Regions from separate parts of the Sulfurovum lithotrophicum genome, predicted to be linked through region 2. Evidence: riboswitches for the same ligand, from Rfam matches in the RefSeq annotation. Region 2 holds a riboswitch; the other holds the start of a gene.
The links. Region 2 has a riboswitch for cyclic di-GMP ahead of YH65_RS11175 (beta strand repeat-containing protein). Riboswitches for the same ligand answer to the same signal wherever they lie in the genome.
Positions count from the first base shown of each region.

Region 1: it holds a riboswitch for cyclic di-GMP, as region 2 does, so the genes downstream of both, YH65_RS01520 (hypothetical protein) here and YH65_RS11175 (beta strand repeat-containing protein) in region 2, are expected to answer to the same signal.

Region 1 is NZ_CP011308.1:308,538-312,804, forward strand. Features, by position in the region: gene YH65_RS01515 (DUF1501 domain-containing protein) at 1-689, opposite strand, end outside; gene YH65_RS01520 (hypothetical protein) at 699-2,282, opposite strand; cyclic di-GMP riboswitch class I at 2,399-2,473, opposite strand; gene YH65_RS01525 (DUF3450 domain-containing protein) at 2,656-2,886, shown strand; gene YH65_RS01530 (hypothetical protein) at 2,956-3,177, shown strand; gene YH65_RS01535 (GGDEF domain-containing protein) at 3,248-4,180, opposite strand; gene YH65_RS01540 (type II secretion system protein) at 4,212-4,267, opposite strand, start outside.
Region 2 is NZ_CP011308.1:409,175-413,441, forward strand. Features, by position in the region: gene mfd (transcription-repair coupling factor) at 1-92, shown strand, start outside; gene YH65_RS01985 (response regulator transcription factor) at 92-838, shown strand; gene YH65_RS01990 (sensor histidine kinase) at 856-1,875, opposite strand; cyclic di-GMP riboswitch class I at 2,016-2,104, shown strand; gene YH65_RS11175 (beta strand repeat-containing protein) at 2,459-4,267, shown strand, end outside.

The sequences.
Region 1 (4,267 bases), 100 kb from region 2:
ATACGGTTTATCAGTGGGGAGGAGGATCTTGCATAAGGATTCTTGATAGCACTTTTGCTGTCGAATATCACAGGTTCGAGAAATGAAGGCAGATCGATGCCGCCTTTGGCATAGAGCGGTGATATCGTACTTTCCATTGAAACAAAAGGGAAATTCTTTCCTATCTCGTCATTGGCTGTCGGTTCGGTGACCGCTCCTTTGTTATACAGAATGGATGCGATATTTGTGACAATACCGGATGTTCCCTGAGTAGCCTGCCCATACTGTGCCTGGGAAGAACATACACCATGGGACCTGGAATCATCAAAGGTTCTGAAACATGTCCTGAAAAGGTTCATATCTCCATTTGCCAGAAGTTTCTCGATGCTGTCACCTCCTGCTTCCAGCCAGCAGTTGTTTTGTGTAGGTGTCATGGAGGGGAGAGGATAGGGATTCTGGCTTGCACTGTTTATCTCGTCCAGGTTTGTGAGGTTCCCTGCAAATTCTGCAGCACCCCCTGTAAGATAAACAATAATGGTCTGGGCATTGTTGTCGTTGTAGATATTCGGATCGAACTGGATCTGATCGTAGTCCAGAGCGGCAGCAGACAAAGTACTGGGGAATACAGAAGAAAGGCCTAAAGCACCAAGACCTTTCATAAAGGTTCGTCGGTCGATATGTTCTTCTGGACGTTGAATGTTCTTTTTCATGATATTCTCCTATGAATTTGTTATGAATTGATATGTTTCGCCAAGTCTGGAAATATAATCAAGGATAAGATCGGCGATATATCCCCGCATCTTTGCATCCAGGTCAGGATTGTCGCTTCCTGTTAATACCAGCCTGCCATAGCTGTTGAACAGATCGGGATCATATTTGTCTGGATCTACAAGGTCTTTGAACATTTGAAGCTCATTGGCCGTAGCATCCCTTCCGATTGTGGAAATGAAAAGAGAATGCACCATATATTCGGCTACCTCTACATTGGTTGTAAGCGTATCTGGAATAACAGCAAATATCTCTTTCAAGCCCCATCCGTCGGCAATCGATACAAAAGAGGAGTTCTTTTCAAATTTGGTCATTAGGTTATCCCTTAAACTTTTGTGCATCCAGGCAAAAGAATAAGTATTGAGGGGTGCACTGACTGCTCTTCCCAGCTTGTATGCCATAGATGCCTGATTCATCTTATCCAAAGCATCGTAGAGGGTGAAAAAAGAAGAACTATGTGGATGCCAGTCCACTGTTTTGGCTATAGGGAGAAAGAGTTCCTCAAAGGAGCGTATTCTGTTGGAATTCAATAAATACTCCCTGGAATAGATGATCTCTTTCAGGAGGTCTGTCCATGCTGTTGGATTGCTCATAACGAGTTGGGAAACGATATCGTCTTTTTGTGTATCCGTATAAGTTGAAAAATAGATATTCACCAATCTTCTGGTCACAGTGGGCAAAAAGTCAGGTTGAAGGACAAGGCTGCTGTAAAAATCTGTTCCGCTGGTAACCGTGGTACCTTCGAACAGGTCAGTGATCGGTTCTGTATTTCCCTTTCCTTCCTCGATGACCAACGTATTGCTGCCTCTATCAAGTTTCCAGTTCTGTAGTGCCTGTGCAGCCAAAGGTACGTGACTGTCATTCATATCGTACAGGTAGATCTCCAGCATTTCACGGCCATTGTCCTCAGGGCTCTTGAACCGTCTCCAATTGGATTGTGATATCATATGTTTAAAAGTGATCCACTGCAAACTGGAACCGGCATTAAGTTCATTTACAAGATTGGAATAGTAGACAGCATAGGCATCGGTTTCTTTGACATTGGGAAGTTCCAGTCCGGGACAATAAAGTATACTCTGGGCCAATACATAGGCGGCCCAATGGTTAAAGTATGTTTTCCCGGGTGTCAAATGAAACAGTCTTGCCAGGATCGGTACTATGACTTGACCGTTTTTGGTGGCACTGTAATACTGGCCAATCAATTCTTCCACGTCACTGACTTCCGCAGCACTGTTCTCCCGATCGAACATGTCATAGGTTTGACTGATAAAAGTACCCGATTGAATACTGGTGTTAATATCATTCATGTCAGTACCATAATACAGAGTGCTGTAAAGCTTGGTGGCCACTTTGTATTTTTTTTCGGTAGAAAGGCTATTGAACTCATCATCTGTTAATCTGGGGAGTGAAAACTCATCATAGGAAAGTGGAGTAGCTTTGATGGTGATACCAAAGCTTGTTCCTCCGGCTTCCATACCTGTAGTAATAAACAGAAGAGATAGCAAAACTATTATTGGTCTGTATAGAGAATACATAATGATCCTTTAAAATATAAAAAATTTAAGGGACAGAAAAGACAGGGGGGGGGAGATTACAAAAAATATGTAAATAAAAAACTCTACTGAGATAGTATTCTCTATTTATTGTCCATATCGGCAACCTGGCAATCTACATGAGACCCATAGCTTTCTGTCCCTACCTCACGATAGGTTTAGCATTTCTAAAACAATAACTTAAATTTAATTGTATTTTATTTTAACTTAAATATTTATTAAATCCAAATTCAGAAAATAGAAAGCAAGTTGGTTTGGTGTTGGAGGAGATGCTGTTTTATACAGGATATTTCCAATTTCTAATTTCCAATTTCTGATTCTTTTGCTATGATAGCGTTTCAGAAAAAATATTATCATGGAGCGAACGATGACAGCCTTACAGAAACTACAGGAAAAGATTACGCAATGGAAAGCAGATTACGAAGCACTCAAAAATGAAAATGAGCAACTCAATGCAGAGCTTGCAAATATGTCTGGTTCCCAAAGTGAAAAAGATACTATAATCGATTCACTGAAAAGGGAATTAGCTGAAAAAGATGCAGAGATCGAAAAAATAATCGCACAAGTTGAGGCGCTGCTGTCATAGTACAGTTGAAAGGTAACAATTAAAAATTGATCTTCTGATTTTTAATTTCTATATCTGAAGGATTTGAATATGAAAAATGTAGGACTTACTGTCTGCGGCAACCGCTATGAAATTAAACTTGAAGATGATTTTGCGGATTTTGTCAACAAGGACCTCTCGGATGCCGGTGTCAACCTGCATACAGACAATAAACCCGATAAGCTTCTCAAAGCCTATCTTCGTCTGGCCAAACAGGCCACTTCCTATGAAGATGAGATAGAACTGCTTATCGAAACGCTGGATGGTCTGTAAAGCATTACCTTTCGTTACTCTCTTTTGGAGAGTAAATACTTTTTGGTGCCGTGCTCTCATAGCTCTTACATCAATTCTTGCTCCGCGTTATAAATGATTCTTCCGTTTCGCTGTTGTCGAACTGTGTTGTTATGAAATCAAATTCAGGTTGCGGATCTACATGGAATTCATAATGTGACAATGCTGTCTTGAGACGTGTTTCAAGATGGAGTGCAGCTTCTCTGTCTGCCATGGGCATGAGTATGGCGAAATGCTCTTCATCGTAACGGCATACTGTATCGCTGTCCCTTGTGGACATACTGATAACATGCGCTATTTTTTGTGCAAGATGTTTCTGCTGCTTCGCATCATAAATCCCACCCTTCAGGTTTGTTACCGACAAAAAGAAGATGGAGAGTGGACTGTTCTCTCTTTTTGCTCTGGCAACTGCAGTCTGAAGTTCCGCCAGGAAGAATTTTTGGTTGAAAAGATCTGTATCGTGGTCGTGAATGGCATGCTTTTTCATCTGTCTATGAATGTATACTCTTACAAAGTAGATTAGAAGAAGTGTGAATATCATAGCCAGTAAAAGGCTGATGTAAAAGACATTGATGATCTCTTTCTGTTTCAGGTAGACCATCTTTTCAATGTTGACGGCCATATTTTCAGCCAGATCGTAACATTTCCCCTTTTGTGCAGAAAGATCTTTTTTGGATGCGCTCCAGCATGCTGTTACATCTGAGAGATCCTGCGAGAGTGATTTCGCACCTATGTAGAGTTTGGAGTCGGCGTTCTTTTTTGCCCACTGTGCAATGTTGTTGAGATTTTTGTCTATCTGGAGTATATCATTTTCATTTGAGGTATGCTCTATTGCACCGGGGATCCAGCTGCTCTGGCGGACGATCAATGTATCGGTTTTGATCGTCTCAAATGATGAGTAGACGAAGTAAAAACTGAAAGGGAGAATGAGAACGACTAGATAAAGTAGAAGTGTGATCCGAAATGATGACCATTGTTTTTGCATATTATTTTCCTTATTATTATATCTTCATTTTTTAATTTCTGTTTACACCAATGCCGCCAAAGTCATAACTTCTGGCCAGGTGGCCTC
Region 2 (4,267 bases):
AGGGCAAAGAGCGCGTGGTTTTAAAATCCAACTCCAAAGATGATGACGATATCATTGCAACCGCGATGGGATATTTGAAGGGGAAACAATAGTGATTGGCTACAAGAGACTTTTCGAACTGACCAATGCGTATTCGGTGCTGTTGGTGGAAGATTATGAGCCGCTTCGCAACGATATGGCAGAAATGCTGGAAGATCTTTTTGAAACGGTGGTAGCAGCATCGAACGGTGTGGAAGCTTTGGGACTTTACGATGAGTATCGTACAAAACGCCACCGTACCTTTGATATTGTCATATCGGATATACAGATGCCGCTGATGAATGGGGTTGACCTTTGTGAGGCTCTGCGTGAACGCAACGAGGAACAGCAGATCATCATTCTTTCTGCCCATACGGACAGTAAATATCTTCTCAGGCTCATCAATCTGGGTATTGCACAATTCATCAGCAAGCCCGTACAGCATGACCGTCTGTTCGATTCACTCTCTTTTGTATGCGGAAAGGTCAGTAAAGAAAATGCAACAGTTTCTCAAGGCAGTATGCTTGATCTGGGAGAAAAAATGTTTTGGGACAAAGAGAGGAGCCTGCTGACGCAGAACGGTTATCCTGTGCAGTTGACCCGGCATGAGACCTTTCTGATGCAGTTATTGGTAAGAAAAGCTGAACAGGTATGCACGGGAGAGGAGATATTGCATTATTTCTACCTTGAGAGTGTTGAGCTGGATGAAAAAAATATACGGAACCTGGTCTTCAAACTGCGTAAAAAACTTCCCAAGAGTGTGATAAGCAGTATTTATGGTATGGGATACAAGTTCTCATTGTTCAGTCAGTCCTTTTAGGCTTATTGAAAGTGAGGTCAAAGCAGACCCCCCCCGTTTTTGTTTCGCATCTTTATGGAACCGTTGTGGTGATCTTCCATAATGATCCTGGACATATACAGCCCAAGTCCTGTACCGACATTGTGCTCCTTGGTGCTGAAATAGGGTTCAAAGATCTTTTTGGCAACAGTAGCGTGAATTCCTCCGCCGTTGTCGTATATCCGTATGAGACACTGTTGTTTTTGTTGAAGCGTAGCGATAATGATCTTCGGGACTTGGATATTTTTTTCCAAAAAAATGTCTTCACTGTTTTTCAGCAGATTGAGTATGACCTGAATGATCTCATTTTCATACATCATGATCTCGGTATGGTCATTCAATTCTGTAATGACTTGAATGCCTTTGCCTTCAAGTGATTTTTGAATGATCATCAGGGCATTTTCAACGGGTTGGCTCAAGGGTGCTGTCGCCTTGCTTTTGTAGGGGTTGAAAAAGTTCCTGAAGTCGTCCGTCGTATCGGAAAGATAGCGCACATACTCCAGAATGCTGTCGTGTTTCCTTTGTAGATAAGCAAGGAACTTTTTTCGTTCGGTAGGTTGGGCAAGGTCGAATTTACCGCTTGCGATCTTCATGTTAACCCCTATGACAGCGGAATTTATGGCTCCAAGCGGCTGTTTCCACTGGTGCGAGATCATGCTGAGCATCTCTCCCATTGCAGCCATTCTCTGCTGTTGAAGTAGCAGTTCATCCTTGTGCCGCAACTCTTCCACCGCCAATTCCATCTGTTTTCTCAACCGTTTATTGTATTGGCGCTGTGCATAGAGGCTGAGCAGTATGAGCAGGACAAGCAGGGCAAAAGGAAAGAGCATTTTCAAAAGATTCTCAGCTGTATACCGGGTATTGTCGTCTGTATGCATGTTTTGTACCAAGCGTGCTTCACCCAAAGAGGTAAAGGTACTCTTTGGCTCTGATAGGTTAAGGTCTGAAGGCAGAGTTTTTGCATGTAAAAAAAGATGAAAGGTCAGGAAAAAAGATAAAAAAAGATATACAAATTTCATAGGCTGTCACCGGTGATGCTGGTTTTTATAAATGTACTATAGCATAATAATACTCTTTACGTGACATTTGCGTGACATTTATCTGTTATAATGCAATGTTATGTTATTCCCTTTCTAAATTGAAGAGAGGAAATACAGCATATTGTCAAAGCCAAACCACCTGAGAAGGTGGGACGGAAAGCTACGGATCTCCCCCTTTTTTTTGAGGGCAGACCGCCGGGTTGCCAAAATAAATATTTTACAAAATTACAAGGGGTTGTAAATGAAGTTAATTTGGTCATGGTTGAGGGCGGTTGCCCTTTTTGGTTTTTTGTTTTTAGGTTTTGGGGTTCAGTTGCATGCTGAAGGTTCCTGGCAGATGGGGCTGAATGAAGATGTAACACATGAACAGCCATTGTTTCAATGGAACAGTACTTATAATAACTCAAGTACAGGTTTGGAAGTTAAAGAACGACCTCTCTATGTTGATATCACAAATGCAAATGAAATTATAAATATTCATATTTGTGGAGAGGCAAATGGTGATAATCTGTCCATCGAGATTTATGATGAATCGGGTACAACCTTACTGGATTCCACGACAATGAATAGCTCAAATGTCGATTGTACTGATGATTTTAATGGTATATTGAGTGGAGGATATGAGTTTATTCCAGGAGCAGTAGGTACCTATCAGATACGTTTAGACAATACACAAGGGACGCAAGATGTTTTAAAACGCTTTGATGTATTTGTCAAGACAAACCCTGGTGATGATGTGGACCCACGTATAGATCAAGGGCGGCTTTGGGCCTATAGATGGGCTTTTGATGCAGGTTCTTTTGGAGATAGCCACTCCACCAGTGCCAATTTATACGCTGTGGTTGACGGTGGGTTTAATGGCAGTTATTATACATGGGAACTTGATCTTGACCATTTTGCCGGATATGTATACGAATTAACAGCAAATAATTTGGGACTTACGAGTCCTAATGCTGATGGAACGATTGTTGCCGCTTTGAGTGGATGTATTGATTCAGATAGTGCGGCACCCTGTCCTTCTGTATCTGGAAATAGAAACTATGTTGAAGCGCAATATAAACTTTATCTTTCCAACCCTGCTGCTTCTTACCCCAGGCCCACAACGCTGCCTGAGATTACAAATTTCCATTTTCTTGATGATCAAGGTGTTGATGATTCGATCTCACCAAGTGACACAGTGACAGTACAGGATACAGGAAACTTTCTCTTTACAACAAACTTGGCAATAAGTGGAACCTATACCATTATAATAGATGTAAACAATGATGATGTTTTTGGTAGTGGGGATGTATTTCTGAACGGAACAGCTGTACCTGGAGACAATAGTGTTAACTGGAATGGCGTAGATAATAGTGGTAATACCGTTCCTAATGGTACTTACAAAGCACAGATCGTTCTTAAAACAGGAGAGTTTCACTTTACTGCCGCGGATGCAGAAACAAGTGGTGGTTCAGGTAATAATGGTTTGACAATCAATGCAGTTTTAGATAATGGTAGTATTGATACATCGAATAAAGTTTACTGGGATGATAATAGTTATTTAGGGTTGACACATGCCGATTCATATAATGCAGACGGAACATATAAATACCACAATTGGGGTGATTTTACAAGTGGTGGTGATGGAAATAAAGCATATTTGGATACTTATTCTATAGGAGCGACTTCCCAACCCGTCTTTCTTCGTTTGGCTATAGAACCTGATGATACGCCTCGGACCAAAATGACAGGCAAGGTATTTGACGATGCAAACGGCAACGGTGCATATGATTCTGGTGAAACAGGTTTCTCCAACATCACGATAGCTATTACAGATACGACAGGAACATTTTTTGTTTCAACAGATACAAATGGAGATTATGTAGCGTATACTTCGGCAACTGAATCCAGTGTAGTCATTGACGTAAATGAATCCACTCTCCCCGTAGGTTATGCCCAAACAGCGGGAACAGACCCCGAAACTGTTGATGTTTCAGCAGGCGGAACAATTTCAGTGGGAGATGATGGATATCAAGTACAAGCGGATCTTCGCACAACTAAAGTCGTGGATAAAGTATCTCCCAATGTTGGCGATACAGTTACCTATACGTTAACTGTCACAAATAATGGTCCCGCAGAAGCAACAAATGTAAGTTTGACAGATCAACTTCCAACTGGAATTACTTATGCTTCCAATACTCCAAGCCAGGGAACTTATAACTCTGGTACAGGTATTTGGACCATAGGAACATTGGCAAATGGTGCAAGTGCGAACTTGACACTTTCAGGAACTGTTGATTCTGGAACATCTTTGTTGACAATTACTAACTTTACAACTTCGGCTACAGGAGATCAAGCTGATCCAACTAATGTAAATGATGATCTTAATGAG